Regions from separate parts of the Microbacterium sp. LWO13-1.2 genome, predicted to be linked through region 2. Evidence: riboswitches for the same ligand, from Rfam matches in the RefSeq annotation. Region 2 holds a riboswitch; each other region holds the start of a gene.

Region 1 (7,016 bases), 1.2 Mb from region 2:
TTCGTGCACGCCCTGCCCGAGGGCTACGACACCGTGCTCGACGAGGACGCCTCCAACGTCTCGGCGGGTGAGCGTCAGCTCATCACCATCGCGAGGGCGTTCGTCGCTCAGCCGTCGATCCTCATCCTCGATGAGGCGACCTCGGCGGTCGACACGCGCACCGAGTTGCTGCTGCAGCACGCGATGGCGGCGCTTCGCGAAGGACGCACCTCGTTCGTCATCGCGCACCGCCTGTCCACCATCCGCGACGCCGACCTCATCCTGGTGATGGAGCACGGCGACATCGTGGAGAAGGGCACGCACGACGAGCTCATCGCTGCGCAGGGGGCCTACTGGCGCCTGTACCAGTCGCAGTTCGAGCAGGCTGCGACCGACATCGACGCTGAGGAAGCCCTCACCGCGTCGACTCCGGTCGTCGTCACGGGTGACGCTGAGGAAGTAGAAGCAGAAGCTGCGCGGATCGGCGCCTCGGTCGGCGTCGGGATGCCGGCGGCCGAGGTTGCAGCCGCAGAGGCGATCCTCGAAAGCCCGGAGGCTCCTGACCGCAAGGCCTGACCTCCATCACGCAGACGCCCCACTCCGCATCGCGCGGGGTGGGGCGTCTCGCGTTGTGCGGGTCCCCTGGGGTGTTGGGCGGCTGCCTCGTGCAGCTCCCTCAGGTGGCGCCTCGTTCGTGTGACACCTCGGGCCGGTATTCGGGTGTCATGGCGACCCGAGGTGCCAGATGAAGGGGCGCCAGTATGGGTGGCCCTGGTTCGTGTGGCACGTCGGGTCGGTACTCGGGCGTCATGGCGACCCGAGGTGTCAGATGAGAGGGCAGGGGAAGCGGATGCTGCAGGCGAGACCGGTCAGCGCTGAGCGGACTCGGCGATCCCGAACAGTTCGAGAGGGTGCGTCAGTCGCCACCACGGGCTCGGACCCGCGAGTTCATCGGCGAGGGTGAGCTTCGTCTCGGCGGTATTCAGCGGGCCGGTCGCCGTGAGCGTTCCGACCACGTCGCCGGCCGCCTGGGTGTCGCCCAGGTCGAGCTCGGGGGTCACTTCTGCGGTGCCCGCGTTCCAGAGGATGACGGCGGCATCGGCATCCGTCACGATCTTCGCCGACTCGCCCCACACCGTCTGCACTTCGCCGACGACAGTGCCCGCGGGCACCGTCGGCTTCTGCGTCTGCAGAGCTGCTTCGGCTTCGGCGAAGAGCGTGCGGGTCACGGCGAGGCGTTCGTCGTCGCCGTTCTGACCGAGGACGGCGGCGTAGAGCCGGACGGTGATGTCTCCGACCGGCACGTCCTTCGCCGTGAGGAGGTTGTAATACTCGAGGGTGCCTGTCTTGATGCCGACGACGCCCGCATCGGCGAGCATCCCGTTGCCGTTGGTCACCACGCCGACACCCGGAATATCGACCGACTTCGTGCCGACGATGCTCGCGAACACCGGGTTCTCCATGGCGAGCTGCGCGAGCTTGACCAGCGCCTCCGGCGTCGCGGTGTTGCCCTCATCGAAGCCAGAAGGCGTCACCACGGTGATGCCTTCGAGTCCGCGTTCGCGCAGCCACACCTCGGCGGCATCGGCGAAGGCGCGTTCCGAGCCCCAGATCTCGTCGGACAGCCGGTCGATGTAGTTGTTGGCAGAACCCAGCAGAATGCCCTGCAGCATCTGGAACTCCGTCAACGTGCCACCGACGGGAACATCCAGTGAGGACTGATCCGCGATCCGGTAATCCCAGTAGTCTTCGCTGTCCTGGAGAGTGAACGAGTACTCCGGGCCCTGCTCGCCGACGGCGAGCGGGAGCCTGTCCAGCACCATCAGGGTGCTGACGACCTTCGTGATGCTGGCGATGCCCGCTTCGTCCAGAGCGGAGGCGACCGCGCCGACGCCCTCGACGCCGACGGCCGCGCTGCCCTGCGTCGGCCAGGTGAGCGATGCGGGCGGTGCGGATGCCGCTTCGAACTCGACTGCCTGCACTGTCGGCGCGATCTCGTGCAGGGGCCACAGCAACGTCGTTCCGGCATAGGCGGTGACGAGCCCTGCGAGGATCCCGAGCGGCACCAGCGTCTGCGGCTGGGCGAAACCGCTGCGCAGTCGGGCACCTTTCAAAAGGCTCGCGCCGTTCGCCGTTGCGATCGGGCCGTCGAGCGTCCCTGGCCGCGTCTCGTTCGCGATCGTCGCCGGATCGACCCAGGTCAGCGCGGTCGCGCCGCGTCCGGCATCGGCCCAGCGAGCGGGGGCGGTGGATTCGACTGCTCCGGATCCGGTAGTCGCAGCGACATCCGGCAGCGCGGGATCCGGCAATCCAGCATCGGACAGTGCGGGCTCAGACAGTGCGGGCTCGGCCACCGCCGCGTCATCGATCGACGCGCGTGCGGCCGCCGCATCCGATCCCGTATCCGGGCGCGCGTCACGAAGGGTCACCTGCACACGCTACCGAATCATTCAAGGAATTCGCGGCGTATCCCGCCTCCGCGCCTGTGAAAGTCGTCCGCCGCGAGAGGGGAATCGGGCGGGCAGCGGCGAGAGTAAGATCGACAGCACAACCACGGGAGTCCGGCGAGCCGGGCTGAGAGGGAGCGATCGCGCTTCGACCGTCGAACCTGATCTGGGTCATGCCAGCGCAGGGAGGAGTTCAGATGAGTACATCCACGCCCACATCGGTGGCCACGTCCGAGGCAAAGGGCCTGCGTCGTCCTGAGATCTGGCGCTGGCGCATCGTCGACATCGTCGTCGCCAGTGTCATCGGCGTCGCCGCCGGCCTGATCTTCCTGGCCTGGAACGTCGGTTATCTCGGCCCTGCAGCGTTGCTCGAACCGCTGCTTCCCGGTGTGCAGGGCCTGCTCGACGGGCCGTGGCTGTTCGCCGGTGTGCTCGGGGGCCTGATCATCCGCAAGGCGGGCGCTGCGATCTACACCGAGGTGCTCGCTGCGGTCGTGTCCGCACTCGTCGGCAACCAGTGGGGCGGGTTCCTCACGATCGAGGCCGGACTCGTGCAGGGGCTGGGCGCCGAACTCATCTTCCTGCTCTTCTTCTACAAGCGCTGGTCGTTGCCGGTCGCGGCGCTCGCCGGTGCCGGTGCGGCTCTTGCGGGAGGCATCAACAACCTGATCCTCTGGTACGCGGGATCCGGCCCGACCTTCACCGTCGTCTACCTGATCAGCGCCGTGATCTCGGGCGCCGTCATCGCCGGCATCCTGTCCTGGGTGCTGGCGCGAGGCATCGCCGCCACCGGAGCCCTCGACAGATTCGGTTCCGGGCGCGAGGCGCGCGTCCGGGTCTGATGAGCGCGAGTACCACCGGCCCCGCCGCCGTCGAGGCGCGCGGCTGGGGCTGGCGGCACGCGAGCCGTCTCGCCTGGGCGCTGGAGGAGATCTCCTTCCGCATCGACCCGGGGGAGCGGGTGCTCGTGCTCGGAGCATCGGGGTCGGGGAAATCGACCCTGATGCACGGACTCGCCGGCGTCCTCGGCGGCGACGAAGAGGGCGAGAGCACCGGTGAACTGCTCGTCGACGGGGCGCCGGCGTCGGCCACGAGAGGCCGCAGCGGCCTGGTGCTGCAAGACCCGGATTCGCAGGTCATCCTCGCGCGGGTGGGCGACGATGTCGCCTTCGGATGCGAGAACCTCGGTGTGCCGCGGCCGGAGATCTGGTCGCGCGTCGGCGCCGCACTGGACGCGGTCGGCCTCGACGTGCCCCTCGACCGGCAGACGAAGGCGCTCTCCGGCGGGCAGAAGCAACGCCTCGCGCTCGCCGGCATCCTCGCGATGCAACCGGGGCTCGTGCTTCTCGATGAGCCGACGGCGAACCTCGATCCGCAGGGCGTCATCGAGGTGCGCGACGCGGTCGAGCGGATGCTGCAGGCGCAGCCGGCCACGCTGATCGTCGTCGAGCATCGCCTCGACGTCTGGCTGCCGCTGATCACCCGGGTCATCGTGATCGGCCAGGGAGGCGTCGTGGCTGACGGCTCGCCGGACCGCGTGCTCGGCGTCGAGGGCGCTCGGCTCGCAGCCGACGGCGTCTGGGTGCCAGGATTCGCCCCCGTACCGCCGCCGCCCCCGCGCCGCGGACCTGGGGAACCGCTGCTATCGGCCCGAGACCTTGCGGTCGCACGGGTGAAGGGCAGACCGGTCGCCTCGGGCATCGACCTCGACGTGCGCGCCGGGGAGGTGCTGGCCATCACCGGGCCGAACGGTGCCGGAAAGTCGACGCTCGGGCTCACGCTCGCTGGACTCCTGCCGCCGGCCGCCGGCCGGCTCACGGCATCCGTCGCCCTGGCCTCCGACATCGGCGAGGAACCCATCCACTGGGCATCGCGCGACCTGCTGACGCGTATCGGCATGGTCTTCCAGGAGCCTGAGCATCAGCTGCTCGCCAAGACCGTACGCGACGAGCTCGCCGTCGGACCGCGCGCGCTCGGCATGGCGGAGGACGAGATCGCGGAACGCAGCGACGAACTGCTCACGCGGCTGCGGCTCGACCGCCTCGCGCTGGCAAATCCGTACACGCTCTCCGGCGGGGAGAAGCGACGGCTGACGGTCGCGGCGGCTTTGGCGACCCGACCGCGCGTGCTCGTCCTCGACGAGCCCACCTTCGGGCAGGATGCCCGCACCTGGGCGGAACTCGTCGCCATGCTCGCCGCCCTTCGCGACGACGGGACGGCGATCGTGACGATCACCCATGACGTCGATGTCGCGAGGGCGCTGCACGCCGAGCGCTTCGAACTGGGCGGTGCGGGATGACGGTCCTCGACTCGCATGCGCGCACGGGTGGGCTCGCGCAGATCAACCCGGTCGCCAAACTCGGCGTGAGCGCACTGATCGCGATCCCGCTGATCCTCACGCTCGATCCCGTATCGGCATCGACGGCCCTCGTCCTGGAGTGCGTGCTGTTCCTCTTCACGGGGATCGGCTGGCGCGAGTTCTGGGTGCGCACCTGGCCGGTGTGGCTCGCGGCTCCGCTCACCGGGCTCACGATCGTCCTCTACGGCGAGACGAGCGGCACGGTCTACGTCGACTGGTTCGTGCTGCGCATCAGTGACGGCTCCCTCGCCTTGGCGCTGGCGACGATGCTGCGGGTGCTCGCGATCGCTCTGCCGTCGGTCGTGTTGTTCATCACGGTCGATCCGACCGACCTCGCCGATGGGCTGGCGCAGATCGTCCGCCTGCCCGCGCGTTTCGTGCTCGGCGCACTGGCGGGGCTGCGTATGGTCGGGCTCTTCATCGACGATTGGCGTGCGCTCGAGCTCGCCCGCCGGGCGCGCGGCGTCGCCGACCGAGGCAGGATCCGCCGCTTCTTCGGCATGGCGTTCGCGCTCCTGGTGCTGTCGATCCGCCGGGGAGCGAAACTCGCGACGGCGATGGAAGCGCGCGGATTCGGCGCACCGGTGGCCCGCACGTGGGCGCGCGAATCGCGCTTCGGCTGGCGGGAATGGATGCTGCTGGCAGTCGGTGCCGCGATCTCCGCGCTCGCGATCGCCGCGGCCGTCGTCACCGGCGCCTGGAACTTCATCCTCGGGCCGAGCTGACGCGAGCCACATCGGCTCCGATTCGGGAACATGTTCCCGAATCGCTCTGAGGGACCTGCGTCAGATCGTCAGATCCACTGGTGCAGCACCAGAACGCCGATGAGGATGCACGTCAGTGCGAGTCCGACCCAGCCGAGCACGACTCCCGCGTCGGCGAGTCGGCGCCCGCCCTGGCGGCGCGCGGTGATCTGGCGACGAGAGGCATATCCGGCCGCGATTGCGACCAGCGGACCGAGAACGGGCACGAGGAAGACGACCCCGGCGAGGCCGCTGATCAACGCCACGATGGCGAGTGTGTTCGTCTGAGCCGGCACGACCGTCTGCGAAGCGATATGGGTCGAGCGAGCCGGTTGCGGCCGGGGCGCACGTTCTTCGCCCCGGCGGCGGGCGGTATCTGCCCCCATGCGCGGGCCGGTCATCGTTCGAGCACGGGGCGCGGCTGCGCGCCGTGCAGGGAGGACGCGGCGAGCGTCGGATTGGTTGCCGGTGCCGTTCTCCTCGCGGATCGCCAGGCGGCTCCGACCCCCACGGCGAGCAGCAGTGCGAGGCCGGAGGCGAGTGGCGTCATCCCGTCACCGGAGTGCCACAGCGCAAGGCTGAGGATGCCTCCCGTCAGCCAGATGGCCGCTGCACCGCCCGCGAGCCCGGCTGCGTCGAATGCGATCGCCACGCTTAGCGCCACCGCACCGAGGACAGCCGTCCAGACTCCGATCTGGCCGATCGCGGTGAGCAGTTCGGATACGACGGGGGCGATGGGAAGGGGTGCCATGGTTCTCGGATTCTCGGGGTGTAGTAGACGGTTCTCCATATGAGGAGAGTCCGCCACGGCGATTCCATTACGCGGAACTCCGACGCCATCGGGCACCGGAGATGGAGTGTCGCGTAATGGAATCGGCAGCCGGCCATCTCTATAGATGGGTGACGGTTGCCCCTGCAGCCGCGCCCGTGGTGAGTGATCTGGGGTCGCTCACTCTCCTCGCCGACGCTCCCACGCCGGGGAGGATCCGGGTCTCGGCCCGGCAGGGGAGGACGGGTGGCTACCTCCTCCCCTGTTCCTGATCCATGCGTGGGCTCATCCACGCATGGCGAGACCGTCGACAGAGCCAGAGCGAGGAAGGCGAGAACATGGTGAACCAGATCGTGATCCATGTGCATGCGCTGGAGCGCTTTCGCCGCCGCAACGGAAAATCGGTGACTCAGGTCCTCGGCGAGGTGGGGATGACCGCCGCGGATCTGAACGCAGGCGTCCGTGGCGGAGGCTTCACGCTGGCTGATCTGGCACGCCTCGCCGAGGCACTCGACACCACTCCGCGCGACCTCGCAACCGCCAGCACCGTGCTCACGGCGGCGGAGAACCTTCGGCAGGCGCCCTGAGAGCCGCGAGGCTAGTGGAACGGTCCCCGAGACGACACCCCGCCGTCGATGACGATCTGCTGTCCGGTCATGTAGCGGGATTCCGATGAGCAGAGGTAGGCCACGGCCGCTGCCACCTCATCGGGGGTTCCG
Region 2 (7,016 bases):
GTCGTGCGCGACGTCGACCCGTCCCGTCCGACGCCGCCGTGGATGATCGCCCGGCTGTCGCTGGCCGGGATGCGCTCGCTCGGCATCCTCATCGACATCACCAACTACGTCATGCTCGAGCTCGGCAACCCCGTGCACGGTTACGACCTCGACAAGCTCACCGGTGGCATCACCGTGCGTCGGGCGACGGCGGGCGAGAAGATCGAGACCCTCGACGGTCAGGTGCGCGCCCTTCACGTCGAAGACCTGCTCATCACGGACGAGTCCGGCCCGATCGGCCTCGCCGGCGTCATGGGCGGCGCAACCACCGAGATGAGCGAGACGACTCGCAACGTCCTCATCGAAGCGGCGACCTTCGACCCGATCACGATCGCGCGCGCGGCCCGACGGCACAAGCTGCCCAGCGAGGCATCCCGCCGCTTCGAGCGCGGAACCGACCCGCTGCTTCCCTTCGTCGCCGCTCGTCGCGTCGCCGACCTCATGGTCGACCTGGCCGGTGGCGCATACGACGACCTCGGCGGTGCGCTGTTCGCCGAGGTGTTCGTCGAGGGCATCGAGCTCCCCGAGGGCTTCGTGCAAGGTCTCATCGGCGTCGACTACACGGATGCCGAGATCACGGGTGCCTTGACCATGGTCGGCGCCGAGATCACCGCGGTCGGCCAGGGCTGGCAGGTCATCCCGCCCACCTGGCGTCCGGATCTCACCGACAAGTGGACGCTCGCCGAGGAAGTCGCCCGTATCCACGGGCTCGACCGCATCCCGTCGGTCCTTCCGACGCCGCCATCCGGGCGCGGACTCACGCCGCTGCAGCAGGGCCGACGCCGTGTCGCCGATGCGCTGGCAGCGGCAGGGTTCGTCGAGACGCCGGCCTTCCCCTTCACGACCGAGATGCAGAACGATCTGCACGGTTCGGCGTCGGGGGAGCACCTGCCGAGCATCCGTCTGGCAAACCCGCTCGACGGGCAGGCGCCGTACCTGCGCCGCTCGCTGATCCCTGGTCTGCTGCAGATCGCGCACCGCAACATCTCGCGCGGCCTCACTGACCTCGCGCTGTTCGAGACCGGCATCGTGTTTCTCCCGGAGCCCGGAGTGACGTACGGCACCGACACGGTCCCGCCGCTGGGCGAGCGCCCCTCCGAGGAGAAGCTCGCAGAGCTGAACGCCTCCATCCCACCGCAGCATCGTCACATCGCGGCTCTGCTCACCGGCAACGTCGTCGCCCGTCAGCCCGGCCGTGCTGCAGAGGCCGCTGGCCTCGCCGAAGCGCTGGATGCCGTGCGTGTGATCGCCGCGGCCGCCGGCGTCGAGATCGATGTCGTGCAGGCCGAGCGCGCTGCTCTGCACCCGGGGCGCACCGGCTCGCTGGTCCTGGGTGGCGAAGAGGTCGGCTACGTCGGCGAATTGCATCCTGTCGTCGCCGAAGGCGCCGACCTGCCGGGGCGCGCGACCGTGCTCGAGGTGGACCTCGACCGCATCCTCGAGCTCGCTGGGAACCGTGTGGTCGCCGCATCGCTGTCGACGTTCCCCGCAGCGACGCAGGATGTCTCGCTCGTGGTCCCGGTCGCCGTCAGCGCTGCCGAACTGCGTGGCGCGCTCGTGGAGGGCGCTGGCGCGCTGCTCGAGACGGTGCGCCTCGTCGACGACTACCGCGGTGACGGAGTGCCCGACGGTTTCAAGAGCCTGACGTTTGCTCTGCGCTTCCGCGCGGACGATCGCACTCTCACGGCCGCAGAGGCGACGGAAGCCAAACTCGCCGGCGTCGCGCTGGCTGAGGAGCGCTTCGCGGCGACACTGCGCGACTGAGTACTGCGCAGCGGCGAGCCGGGGGTATCGTGCCGGGATGAGCATCCTTCCGCGCAGTACCCCGGCCGCCGTGCCGGAAGGCGCCCGGCCGATGGGCGAAGGGCCGTTCCTGAGTGCAGGCGAGGTCGTCAACTGGCACTACCGCCGGCCCGGGTGGCAGCCCGGCGATCCGTCGTACATCGCGCCGATGCGGGTGGTCCGCGATGACGATCGGGGTCTCGTCGCCTGGCTCGCCGCGGGCACGCGTGTAGAGGGTCAGGGCGGGCCGGACGGTCGGCGTATCCGGTCCGTACCGCTCGACCAGCGCTGGCTCGTCACCCGGACCCGCATCGTCGAGGAGTGGTGGGGCAACGGAGTCGTGCGGATCGCTCCGGCCGGCCTGCCCTGGTCGATCTGGTTGTTCTGGAGCGACACGACGGGCGACGACTGGGAGTTCGCGGGCTGGTACGTGAACCTCGAGAACGCGCATCTGCGCACCGACCGCGATACGTACTCCTCCGACCACATCCTCGACGTCGAGATCGAGGCCGATGGCACGATCCATCTCAAGGACGAGGACGAGTTGGCCGCCTGCGTCGAGCAGGGGCGCCTCACCAGAGAACAGGCCGCGCAGATCGAGCGTCACGCGGATGCGGCGATCACCTCGTTCCACGAAGGGGACTGGCCGTTCGATCGCGAGTGGGTGCGCTGGCGTCCGGAATCGACGTGGACGATCCCGGTTCTGCCCGGCCTCGAAGAGCTGGTCACATAGACTGCGAGCAGTGACACGGGGTGCCGCATCCGCGGCTGAGAACACACCCGTCGAACCTGATCTAGTTCGTACTAGCGAAGGGATGTCGCAATGAGCGATCTTCTGCGTCCAGCGTCCGTACCTCGGGTGCTCAGCATCGCGGGCAGCGACCCTTCCGGCGGGGCCGGAATCCAGGCCGACCTCAAGTCCATCGCCGCGAACGGCGGTTATGGCATGGCCGTCCTCACCGCGCTCACGGCGCAGAACACTCGGGGTGTCCGCGCAGTGCACGTGCCGCCGACTGTGTTCCTCCGGGAGCAGCTCGATGCCGTCTCCGACGACATCGAGATCGATGCCGTCAAGATCGGGATGCTCGCGAACGCCGAAGTCATCCGCACGGTGCTGGCCTGGCTCACGGTCACCCGTCCGCCGGTGGTCGTCGTCGATCCGGTGATGGTCGCCACAAGCGGCGACCGACTGCTCGATGCCGATGCGGAGGTCGCATTGCGCGCCCTGTTCGCTCAGGCGCACCTGATCACGCCGAACCTCATCGAGCTCGGGGTGCTCACTGATCGGGACATCGTCGACTGGAGCGACGCGATCGCCGCGGCCGTGGCGCTGTCCGATGAGACCGGTGCGGCGGTGCTGGTCAAGGGCGGGCACCTTCCCGGCGACGAGTCCCCGGATGCCCTCGTCGAGCCGGGCGGCGTCGTACACGAGTTCGGCGGTGCACGGATCGCGACGGTGAACACCCACGGCACCGGATGCTCGCTGTCGTCCGCTCTCGCCACACGACGTGCGCACGGCGACGACTGGTCCCAGGCGGTCGCGGTGTCCCGTGCGTGGGTGCGCGAATCCCTCCGTGAGAGCGAGACCCTCAAGGTCGGAGGCGGGCAGGGGCCGATCAGCCACTTCGCCGGGCTCTGGCGACGAGGAGGCGTCGTGTCGTCCCCGATACCCGAGGAGGTCGTCGCCGACTGGTGGGCGCGGATCGCGGAGATCAGATCGGACATCGACGCGCTGCCCTTCATCGGCGGTCTCGCCGACGGCACACTGTCCCGCGAACCCTTCCTGTTCTATCTCGGCCAGGACGCGCTCTACCTCCGGGAATACGCCCGAGTGCTCGCCCAGGCCGGACGGCTTGCGCCGACCTCCGAAGAACAGGCGTTCTGGGCGCAGTCCGCGCACGGAGCCATCGTGGGTGAACTGGAGCTGCACGCTTCGTGGCTGTCCCCGCAGACAGGCGTCGGTACGTCGACGTTCGCGGCGGAGCCGGCACCGGCCACCACCGCGTATCTCGACCACCTGCGATCCACCGCGTTCGGCGGTGATTACGCCGAACTCATCGCCGCGATCCTGCCCTGCTTCTGGCTGTACACCGATCTCGGGAAGCGCCTGCACGCGGGGGAGTTCGGTGCCTATGCGCGCAACCCGCAGCATCCCTACGCGTCGTGGCTCGCCACGTACGCGGACCCTGCGTTCGAGGAAGCGAATCGGCGGGCGATCGGGTACGTCGCGAACGCCGCCGCGGGGGTGGGCCCGGACGCCCGCGCCCGGATGTTCCGCGCGTTCGAGCTTTCCTCCCGTCATGAACGGGCGTTCTTCGACGCGCCGATGGAGCGCTGCGCGTCTCGATGACGCTGCTGATTTGCGGATGCTGCCGAGCGCGCGCTATCGTCCAGGCATGCCTTCGGCCGCATCCGCTTCACTGACGCTCGTTCCGAGCGTCGTTTCGGTGCGCCGACGCCGGTCCGACCGCCGACTCTAGGCGACCCCGCGCTCCTGCCCGATGGCAGTCGAGTGCCGGTGTCGCCGCTCCGGCTCATCCGACCCCGACCGTTAAGGTAGAAGCATGACGTACACCGTCGCCGTCTCCGGCGCATCCGGCTATGCGGGCGGCGAGATTCTGCGCCTTCTCGCCGGTCATCCCGACATCGACATCCGTACCGTGACCGCGCATTCGAATGCCGGTCAGCCGCTGATCGATCATCAGCCGCACCTGCGCTCGCTCGCTCACCTCACTCTGCAGGACACGACGCCGGAGATCCTCTCCGGTCACGACATCGTGTTCCTCGCTCTCCCGCACGGCCAGTCCGGGCAGTACACCGATGCGCTGGGCGACACCCCGCTCGTCATCGACGCCGGTGCCGATCACCGCCTGACCTCCGAGGCGGCCTGGGATGCCTTCTACGGGGGCGCATTCCACGAGCCGTGGAGCTACGGCGTCCCCGAGCTCCTCGTGGACGGCGTCAAGCAGCGCGAGCTTCTGCGCCACGCGACCCGGATCGCGGCGCCCGGCTGCAACGCCTCCACGGTGAGCCTGAGTCTCGCACCAGGTGTCGCCGCGGGCGTCATCGATCCCGGTGACATCGTCTCCGTCCTCGCGGTCGGCCCATCCGGAGCGGGCAAGAGCCTCAAGCAGAACCTGCTCGCCAGCGAGGTCCTCGGCACCGCGAACCCCTACGCGGTCGGTGGGACGCACCGGCACATCCCGGAGATCCGCCAGGCTCTCGCCGCATCCAGCGGAGCGGACCCCGAGAGCATCCGCATCTCCTTCACGCCGGTCCTGGTGCCGATGTCTCGCGGCATCCTCGCGACGTCGACCGCGCCGATCAAGCCCGGAGCCACCGACGCTGAGATCCGCGCCGCGTGGGAGAGTGCCTACGGCGATGAGACCTTCGTGCAGCTGTTGCCGGAGGGCCGTTTCCCACGCACCGCCGACGTGCTCGGCGCGAACACCGCCCTGATCGGTCTCGCCATCGACCGGGCAGCCAATCGCGTGACCGTGGTCACCGCCGTCGACAATCTCGTCAAGGGCACCGCGGGAGCAGCCATCCAGTCCATGAACCTCGCGCTCGGTCTGCCCGAGGACCGCGCCCTCTCAATCAACGGAGTCGCACCATGAGCGTGACCGCACCCCAAGGATTCGAAGCCGCCGGCGTCGCCGCCGGTCTCAAGTCCACCGGCAAGCCCGATGTCGCTGTGGTCGTGAACCGCGGTCCGCGCAAGGTCGGCGCTGCTGTCTTCACGAGCAACCGCGCGAAGGCGAACCCGATCATCTGGTCGCAGCAGGCCGTCGCGGACCGCGTCGTCGAGGCGGTCGTCCTCAACTCCGGAGGAGCGAACTGCTTCACCGGAACGTTCGGGTTCCAGACGACGCACCAGACCGCGGAGAAGGCGGCCGAGATGCTCGGCGTCAGCGCCGGTGACGTGCTGATCTGCTCCACGGGACTGATCGGGGTCGGCGACGAAGTGTTCCGTGCGAAGGTGCTCACCGGCACCGCCCACGCGATCGCCGAACTCAGCGCGGACGGCGGTCAATCCGCAGCCGAGGCGATCATGACAACCGACTCGGTGTCGAAGACGGCGACGATCACGCGCGACGGCTGGACCATCGGCGGCATGGCGAAGGGTGCCGGCATGCTGGCACCGGGCCTCGCAACGATGCTCGTCGTTCTCACCACCGATGCCGTCCTCGAGCCGCTCGAGGCCGACGCGGCGCTCCGCCGCGCCACCGGGCAGACGTTCGACCGCCTCGACTCCGATGGCTGCATGTCGACGAACGACCAGGTCACACTGCTCGCGAACGGCGCGAGCGGCGTCGTCCCGGGCCTCGAGGACTTCACCCAGGCGCTCATCGACCTCTGCCTCGAACTCTCCGTGAAGCTGCAGGGCGACGCGGAGGGCGCGAGTCACGACATCACGATCGAGGTCCGGAATGCGGCATCCGAGCAGGATGCCGTCGAAGTCGGACGCTCCGTCGCCCGCAACAACCTGTTCAAGGCGGCGATCTTCGGCAACGACCCGAACTGGGGGCGCGTGCTCGCGGCGATCGGCACCACCAACGCGCAGTTCGATCCGTACGACGTCGACGTCTCGATGAACGGCGTCCGGGTGTGCTCGCAGGGCGGTCCCGATCGCCCCCGCGAAGAGGTCGACCTCACGCCGCGCGCGACGCACCTCGTGATCGACCTGAAGGTCGGCGATGCGTCGGCAACGATCCTCACCAACGACCTCACCCACGATTACGTGCACGAGAACAGCGCGTACGCCTCATGACCGACATCCAGGACACCACGCCGGACGTCGCCGCCGTCAAGGCCTCGACGCTCATCGAGTCGCTCCCGTGGCTGAAGAAGTTCCGCGACCAGATCGTCGTCATCAAATACGGCGGCAACGCCATGATCTCCGATGAGCTGCAGGAAGCATTCGCACAGGACATCGCCTATCTGCGTTACGTCGGCGTGCAGCCGGTCGTCGTGCACGGTGGCGGGCCGCAGATCTCCGACATGCTCGAGCGCTTGGACATCCCCAGCGAGTTCAAGGGCGGCTACCGGGTCACCAACACCGAGGCGATCAGCGTCGTACGGATGGTGCTCACCGGCCAGGTGAACCCGCAGCTCGTCGCGAAGATCAATTCGCACGGTCCGATCGCCACCGGTCTCAGCGGTGAGGACGCGGGCCTGTTCGGCGGCCGCCGCCG
Region 3 (7,016 bases), 1.7 Mb from region 2:
TCTCGCGCCGTGATCACGGCGTCGTCGAGGCGCACTCCGATCGCGGGCGACATCGGATCATTCGGGTCTTCGTGCAGGATGCCGCGCACCACGGTGCGCACGATGCGATCTCCGAGGGCGGCGAGCAGAGCGGTGGCGAGGGCGCGGGGGTCGATGCGATGCTCGCGCACGCGACGGACCGCGGTCGTCCGCGGACCGAGGAGGGGTTCGAGGCGTCGCGCTTCACGCAGCGTCAGCGGCTCGATCGCTCCCGGCTGGAGGGCGGAGAGATCGTCGATGCGGCGGCGATCCGCGTCGTCGACGGCGAGGAGCAGAGTCGATACGGCCTCGAAGCCGCACCGGCCACCACCGGGGATCGTCGCGAGGAAGGCGGGATACCGCGCCGCCGATTCTTGAGCGATGACATGCAGCGACTGCTCTGTGGGGCGGTGCTCGCTGATCGGTGTGATCATGCCGGCCGCGGCATACGTCGCGCCCGACGCCGGTTCCGGATCGATCAGACGCACATCGCGGCCTGTCCGCGCGAGCTCCCACGCGATCGAGAGCCCGACGACTCCCCCGCCGATCACGACGGTATCGCAGCGCACCGATACACTCGCCGCATGCTGCTCTCCTCCGCCCGGCTCTACCTGTGCACTGATGCCCGCCGCGATCGAGGGGACTTCGCCGAGTTCGTCGACGCGGCCTACTCCGGCGGCGTCGACATCGTGCAGTTGCGCGACAAGGCGCTCGAAGCCGCCGAGGAACTCGAGTACCTCGGCATCCTGCGCGAGGTCGCCGAGCGGCACGGTCGACTGTGGGCCGTCAACGATCGGGCTGATATCGCGGCCGTCTCCGGCGCGCCCGTCCTGCACCTCGGCCAGGGCGACCTGCCCCGCCCGGCTGCGCGCCGCATTCTCGGCGGCGACGTCGCACTGGGCCTGTCGACCCACGACGCCGACCAGCTCGCCGCCGCCCGCGCCGAGCCCGGACTCGACTACTTCTGCGTCGGACCCGTGTGGGCGACGCCCACGAAGCCCGGCCGCGCCGCCGTCGGCCTCGAACTCGTACGCGCGGCCGCCGATGCCGACCTGGCCGGTGTCGCGCGGCCGTGGTTCGCGATCGGAGGGATCGACCTCGGCACGGTCGACGAAGTGGTCGCCGCCGGCGCGAGCCGGATCGTCGTCGTACGCGCGATCACCGAGGCCGGCGACCCCGCCGATGCCGCGCGGAAACTGCGCGCGCGGCTGCCCGAGATGTGACATCCGCTCAGCCGCGGAGAGTCGGCTCTGGCAGTTTCTCGCCCGCCGGATCCCGCAACGCGGGCGCCGGCAGATAGACGGTTCCCCCGGCTTCGCGGAAGGCCTCTGCCTGCTGCTGCATCCCGGCGATCGCCGTCTGTTCGGCGACGCCACCGAAACGGTCGCGGATGTCCTGCGAGATGCGCATCGAGCAGAACTTCGGCCCGCACATCGAGCAGAAGTGAGCCGTCTTCGCGGGTTCCGCCGGCAGGGTCTCGTCGTGGAACGCCTCGGCGGTATCCGGGTCGAGTGACAGAGCGAACTGGTCGCGCCAGCGGAACTCGAACCGCGCCTTCGACAGGGCGTCGTCGCGGTCTCGGGCGCCGGGGTGGCCCTTGGCGATGTCGGCGGCGTGAGCGGCGATCTTGTAGGTGATCACACCGGTCTTCACATCGTCCTTGTTCGGCAGCCCGAGGTGCTCCTTCGGGGTCACGTAGCAGAGCATCGCCGTGCCATAGCGGGCGATCTCGGTGGCGCCGATCGCCGAGGTGATGTGGTCGTAACCGGGCGCGATGTCGGTCACGAGCGGGCCGAGCGTGTAGAACGGGGCGCCGTGGCAGAGCGCCTGCTGCCGCTCGACGTTCTCGCGCACCAGGTCGAACGGGATGTGGCCGGGACCCTCGACCATCACCTGCACGTCGTACTGCCATGCCCGCGCCGTGAGCTCGGCGAGGGTGTCCAGCTCGGCGAATTGAGCGGCATCGTTGGCGTCTGCGGTGGAGCCCGGCCGCAGGCCGTCGCCGAGCGAGAAGGCGACGTCGTACCGCGCGAAGATCTCGCACAGTTCGTCGAAGTGCGTGTACAGGAAGTTCTCCTGATGGTGCGCGAGGCACCAGTCGGCCATGATCGACCCGCCGCGTGACACGATGCCGGTCACCCGATTCGCGGTGAGCGGCACGTAGCGCAGCAGCACGCCGGCGTGGATCGTCATGTAGTCGACGCCCTGCTCGCACTGCTCGATCACGGTGTCGCGGAAGATCTCCCAGGTCAGGCTGCGCGACTGGCCGTCGACCTTCTCGAGAGCCTGGTAGATCGGTACGGTGCCGATCGGCACCGGCGAGTTGCGCAGGATCCATTCGCGGGTGGTGTGGATGTCGTCGCCCGTCGACAGGTCCATGACCGTGTCGGCCCCCCATTTGGTCGCCCACCGCAGCTTGTCGACCTCCTCGGCGATCGAGCTCGTCACCGCGGAGTTGCCGATGTTCGCGTTGATCTTGACCAGGAACGCCCGTCCGATGATCATCGGCTCAGACTCGGGGTGGTTCACGTTCACCGGGATGATCGCCCTTCCCGCGGCGACCTCGGAACGGACGAGTTCGACGTCGCACGCCTCACGCACCGCGACGAAACGCATCTCGGGCGTGATCACGCCCTGGCGCGCGTAGTGCATCTGGGTGACGGTGCGGCCATCGAGACCGCGGCGCGGCGGGCGGCTCGCGCCTCGCCACTCGGCGGAGGCTGCACCACGTCGAGTCGCACTGCGACCGTCGTCGTGGAGGTTGCGGGCACGACCCGAGTATTCCTCGGTGTCGCCGCGCGCGGCGATCCAGCCGTCGCGCATCGGCGGAAGGCCCGCCTCCGGCTCGCACGGCGGCCCTTCGGTGCGGTACACATCGAACGGTTCGTTCGCCGAGGCATCCGGCGAATCGGCGAGCGAGATGCGGGTGACGGGCACCGAAATGCCGTGTTCTTCGTCGTGATGGTGCGCGAGAACGCGCACCTTTTCAAAGGTGCTCACAGGCTCCTACTTCCTACGCCGGCATTACCCGGACAGGTTCTACGGTCGCAGGCAGCTTCAGCCAGATCTCAGCCCGTGCTCGGGCACCCGTGTGGACGGGATGATGCTAGCACGCGGGCGACGACGAAGTCGGCGCCGACCGCCCGCTTAGAGTTGGCACGTGACCTCCTCCTCCGGCGACTTCGAACTGGCGATGGACGAGATCCGCGTGGTCGCCGGATTCGCCGCCGAAGCAGCGGCACGGATCCTCCCGATCTTCGAACGGGTTCACCCGGATGATGCCCGCCCTCGTGCGGCAGTCGATGCCGCACGGGCCTTCGCCGCCGGGGCGCCCCGCACGATGCTGCAACGCACGACGGCGTTCGCCGCTCACCGTGCGGCGAAGGAATCGACCGATGAGCGCGCGAAGCTCGCCGCCCAGGCCGCCGGTGACGCAGCGGCAGCGGCGTACCTGCATCCGATCGCCAAGGCGCACCAGGTCGCTCACATCCTTCGGGCCACCGCGATCGAGGCGTACCTCGCCGAGCTGGACGGCGCGGACGATGAGGAGGCCGGCGCTCTCGCTGTCCGGCGCTGCGCAGAATCCGCGAGCCCCGGTCTGATCGACGTCCTTCGCCGATACCCTCCGGCGCCACCGGGGACGAACCGCGTCGCGCAGATCATGAGCATGCTCGACACCGCACTGCGAAACGCCGGTAGGTAATCGGCAGAGCGCTCAGCGCAGAGTTCGCACCGCTCCGGTGTCGGTGGGCATCGTCATATCGTCGTACGCGGCGCGGGCGACCTCGACTTCCTCGATGTGCGATTCGGCCCACCGCCCGAGTGCTGCCAGCGGTTCTTGAAGGGTGCGCCCGAGTGGAGTGAGGGCATAGTCGACGCGCGGAGGCATCTGATCGAACGCCGTTCGGGAGACGATCCCGTCGCGCTGGAGTTCTCGCAGAGTGTCAGCGAGGACTTTTCCGCTGATACCCCCGACTGCTTCGCGGATCTCCCCGAACCGCAGGGCCCCACCGCTGAGGGCGACAACGATCATCGCCGTCCACTTGTTGGCGATCCGCGCAAGCGATGTCCGCGAGGGACACGTCGCGAGCATCACGTTCCACTCCGGTCTTTCCATGATCACGCCCTTAGTTACGTTGAGGTAACAAGTTACCAAATGTAATCATAGATCAGATCACCTCGATAGAAGGAGAAATGCAATGAGCGAGAACCCCCCTGCTGCTGTGGCGGATGCCTACTTCAGTGCGCTCGGCAACGGCGACGTGCCCGCCGCGATGAGCCTCATCAGGCCGGACGTCGTCTGGCACCAGCCCGGAGCAAACCGGTTCTCCGGAGATCACGCCGGTATCGACAGTGTCGGTGCCATGATCGGCGGCATGATGGAGGTCAGCGAAGGCACCTTCCAACTCTCGGTGTCCGGGCCCGCCATGGTCAACGGCGAGTTGGTCGCCGTTCCGGTTCGCTTCACCGGCCAGCGCAGCGACGCGTCGATGGACATGAGCGGCGTCGATCTGCTCACCGTTCGCGACGGCAAGATCGTCGAGGTCCACCTGTTCTCAGAGGACGGTGCGGCCGAGGACACATTCTGGGGACGCGCCTGAGGCGCGCGCTCGGGATGCGGTGGGTTCAGGCGCGAGCCGTCTGAACCCTGCCTGCCGCCCCGGTCGAGAGCACGCAGTGTCAGTGGCCGTCACCGGTGGTTCGTGCACGCATCCGCCCTGTCTGGTGCGCCCAGATGGCGATCTCGACGCGATTGCGGGCGCCGAGCTTGGTCATCAGGCTCGCCACGTGCGTCTTCACCGTGCTGAGGGTGATGAACAGCTCAGTCGAGATCTCGCCGTTGCTCAGGCCGCCAGCGACCTTCGCGAGCACCTGTTCCTCGCGCTCGGTGAGCTGCTCGATCGGCTGCGGCGGCGGCGCAGCCGGCCCCGCTCCGGCGAAGGCCTCGAGCAGCCGCACCGTGACATTGGGGGCGATCAGGGCATCCCCGCTCGCGGCAGCGCGGATCGCCTGGGCGAGCAACTCGGAACCGGCGTCCTTGAGCAGAAAGCCCTTGGCGCCCGCCCGCAGTGCCGCGAAGACGTACTCGTCGAGGTCGAAGGTCGTGACGATGACGACCGCCATCGGGTCGTCCACGCCCGGGCCGGCGAGCACGCGGGTCGCCTCGATGCCGTCGAGGTCGGGCATCCGGATGTCGAACAGGCAGACGTCCGGTCGCAGGCTGCGGGCGAGGGCGACCGCTTCGTTGCCGTCGACTGCCTGACCGACGACCTCGATGTCCGGTTGCGCGTCGAGGATCATGCTCAGCCCTGTGCGCACGAGCTCCTGGTCGTCGGCAATGAGCACGCGAATGGTCATGGTGCCCATCCAACACGAGGAAGCACCGCGGTGACGACCCATCCGCCGCCGGACGCAGGTCCCACCTGGCAGGTCCCGCCGAGCAGGGCGGCGCGCTCCGTCATACCGATGATGCCGAATCCCGGCGTCGGCGACGCGGCGACGTCTCCGTCGTTCGTCACGCTCAACCGCACCCCGCCCTCGTCTGCCTCCACGAGCACGTCGACACGGGTGACCTGACGCCCGTGTCGGAGGGCGTTGGTCACGGACTCCTGCGCCAGACGGAAGACCGCGGCAGCCACCGGCGGCGGGATGCTGCCGTCGTCGCCTTCCACCTTCACGGTGACGTCCGCGCCGCCCGGCCTTGTGCCGGCGAGCTGCTCGATGTCGTCCAGCCGCGGGCTCGGCGCGAGTTCCGCCGTCTCGCCCTGCCGCAGCACTCGCACCATCGACCTCAGTTCGCTGAGGGTCTTGGCCGCCTCCGCCTCGATCACGCCGAGCGCATCCTGCGCTGCGCGCGGGTCTCGCGCCGCCACCGCAAGACCCGCCTGGGCACGGATCGCGATGGCGGAGACGTGGTGGGCGACCGTGTCGTGCAGGTCACGGGCGAGGTGCTCACGCTCCCGCATCCGGATGCTGTCGAGGAGGCGCCTGCGGGATCCTGCGCGGTAGCGAAATGCGGTGCCGAGCAGCGCCATCGTCAGCAGCAGCGCGAACCCGCCGACGAGCTCGTTGAGCCCTCCCCCTCGGACGAACGTGAGCCCGAGGCTCACGAGGAGAATGCCCGATCCGATCATGAGGTCGCGACCGGATCCCCAGCGGTACAACGCGTACACGATCACCATGACGAAGAGGTTCGTGTAGAGGACGGGGTCGGGCAGGAGCAGGTCGATCGGCACCATCACCACGACGAGCATCAGAAGCGGCTTGGTGCGGCGCCACAGCACGGTCGGCAGCACGGCGAGCAACACGATCACCATGAGGACCGGCTGCGACAGGTCGGTTCTGAACATGCCCTCGATCACCGCCAGCACGGCGACAAGAGCCACGAGAGCCCAATCCCGCCAGACCCGGCGCGGCGGAGGGGGCGCCGCGCTCGGCGCACTCCACGCGGAACGCAAGAGGCCGGTCACCAGGTCAGGATACAAGCGCACCACGGCCCGACACCCCGCGCATGCGTCGGCCGGACCGTCGGCGGCGTCGTCGGATGAGCAACTCCGCAACGACGCTGTTGATCACGAAGCCCGCAGCGACGAACCAGGCCTCACCGTATACGTCGACGTCACCGAGGGGGATCGTCCACAGCACCAGCACGAGGGCTTGGGTACTGCCAGAGAGAGCGAGCGCATAGGCGCGCGTCATCCATGCTCCGTGCGCAGCGAAGTCGCGCCGCGTGATCGCGATCACGGCCCGCACGAGAAACACCATCATCGCTCCGGCGAAGACAAGACGAACCATGGCGAGTGCGAGCTCGTCCGTCGGCCCGCCGAAGAAGACCGCGAGCCACGCGGCCGACAGTGCCCCGATGAATCCCGCAGGGATCAAGACACGGCCGGCGGTGCGGTGCCACCCACGCCGAGTTCGCAGTGCCGGAGAGAACTGGAATGCGCCGAGGACGCAGTACACGGTCATCGCCACGATGTGCGCGACGATCGGCACCG

The links. A riboswitch is a leader RNA that binds a small molecule or an ion and turns the genes downstream of it on or off. The one in region 2 is predicted to bind thiamine pyrophosphate.
Region 1: it holds a riboswitch for thiamine pyrophosphate, as region 2 does, so the genes downstream of both, MRBLWO13_RS06650 (ECF transporter S component) here and MRBLWO13_RS12100 (bifunctional hydroxymethylpyrimidine kinase/phosphomethylpyrimidine kinase) in region 2, are expected to answer to the same signal.
Region 3: it holds a riboswitch for thiamine pyrophosphate, as region 2 does, so the genes downstream of both, thiC (phosphomethylpyrimidine synthase ThiC) here and MRBLWO13_RS12100 (bifunctional hydroxymethylpyrimidine kinase/phosphomethylpyrimidine kinase) in region 2, are expected to answer to the same signal.

Annotation. Positions count from the first base shown of each region.
Region 1 is NZ_CP151634.1:1,384,814-1,391,829, forward strand. Features, by position in the region: gene MRBLWO13_RS06640 (ABC transporter ATP-binding protein) at 1-555, shown strand, start outside; gene MRBLWO13_RS06645 (D-alanyl-D-alanine carboxypeptidase) at 849-2,408, opposite strand; TPP riboswitch at 2,523-2,633, shown strand; gene MRBLWO13_RS06650 (ECF transporter S component) at 2,624-3,268, shown strand; gene MRBLWO13_RS06655 (ABC transporter ATP-binding protein) at 3,268-4,725, shown strand; gene MRBLWO13_RS06660 (energy-coupling factor transporter transmembrane component T) at 4,722-5,510, shown strand; gene MRBLWO13_RS06665 (DUF4190 domain-containing protein) at 5,579-5,929, opposite strand; gene MRBLWO13_RS06670 (hypothetical protein) at 5,926-6,279, opposite strand; gene MRBLWO13_RS06675 (hypothetical protein) at 6,636-6,884, shown strand; gene MRBLWO13_RS06680 (SDR family oxidoreductase) at 6,896-7,016, opposite strand, start outside.
Region 2 is NZ_CP151634.1:2,556,040-2,563,055, forward strand. Features, by position in the region: gene pheT (phenylalanine--tRNA ligase subunit beta) at 1-1,803, shown strand, start outside; gene MRBLWO13_RS12095 (DUF402 domain-containing protein) at 1,841-2,554, shown strand; TPP riboswitch at 2,561-2,654, shown strand; gene MRBLWO13_RS12100 (bifunctional hydroxymethylpyrimidine kinase/phosphomethylpyrimidine kinase) at 2,645-4,171, shown strand; gene argC (N-acetyl-gamma-glutamyl-phosphate reductase) at 4,386-5,438, shown strand; gene argJ (bifunctional glutamate N-acetyltransferase/amino-acid acetyltransferase ArgJ) at 5,435-6,592, shown strand; gene argB (acetylglutamate kinase) at 6,589-7,016, shown strand, end outside.
Region 3 is NZ_CP151634.1:246,920-253,935, forward strand. Features, by position in the region: gene thiO (glycine oxidase ThiO) at 1-569, opposite strand, end outside; gene thiE (thiamine phosphate synthase) at 603-1,241, shown strand; gene thiC (phosphomethylpyrimidine synthase ThiC) at 1,249-3,018, opposite strand; TPP riboswitch at 3,012-3,119, opposite strand; gene MRBLWO13_RS01195 (putative immunity protein) at 3,179-3,721, shown strand; gene MRBLWO13_RS01200 (helix-turn-helix domain-containing protein) at 3,734-4,135, opposite strand; gene MRBLWO13_RS01205 (nuclear transport factor 2 family protein) at 4,218-4,619, shown strand; gene MRBLWO13_RS01210 (response regulator transcription factor) at 4,699-5,376, opposite strand; gene MRBLWO13_RS01215 (sensor histidine kinase) at 5,373-6,488, opposite strand; gene MRBLWO13_RS01220 (DUF2306 domain-containing protein) at 6,493-7,016, opposite strand, start outside.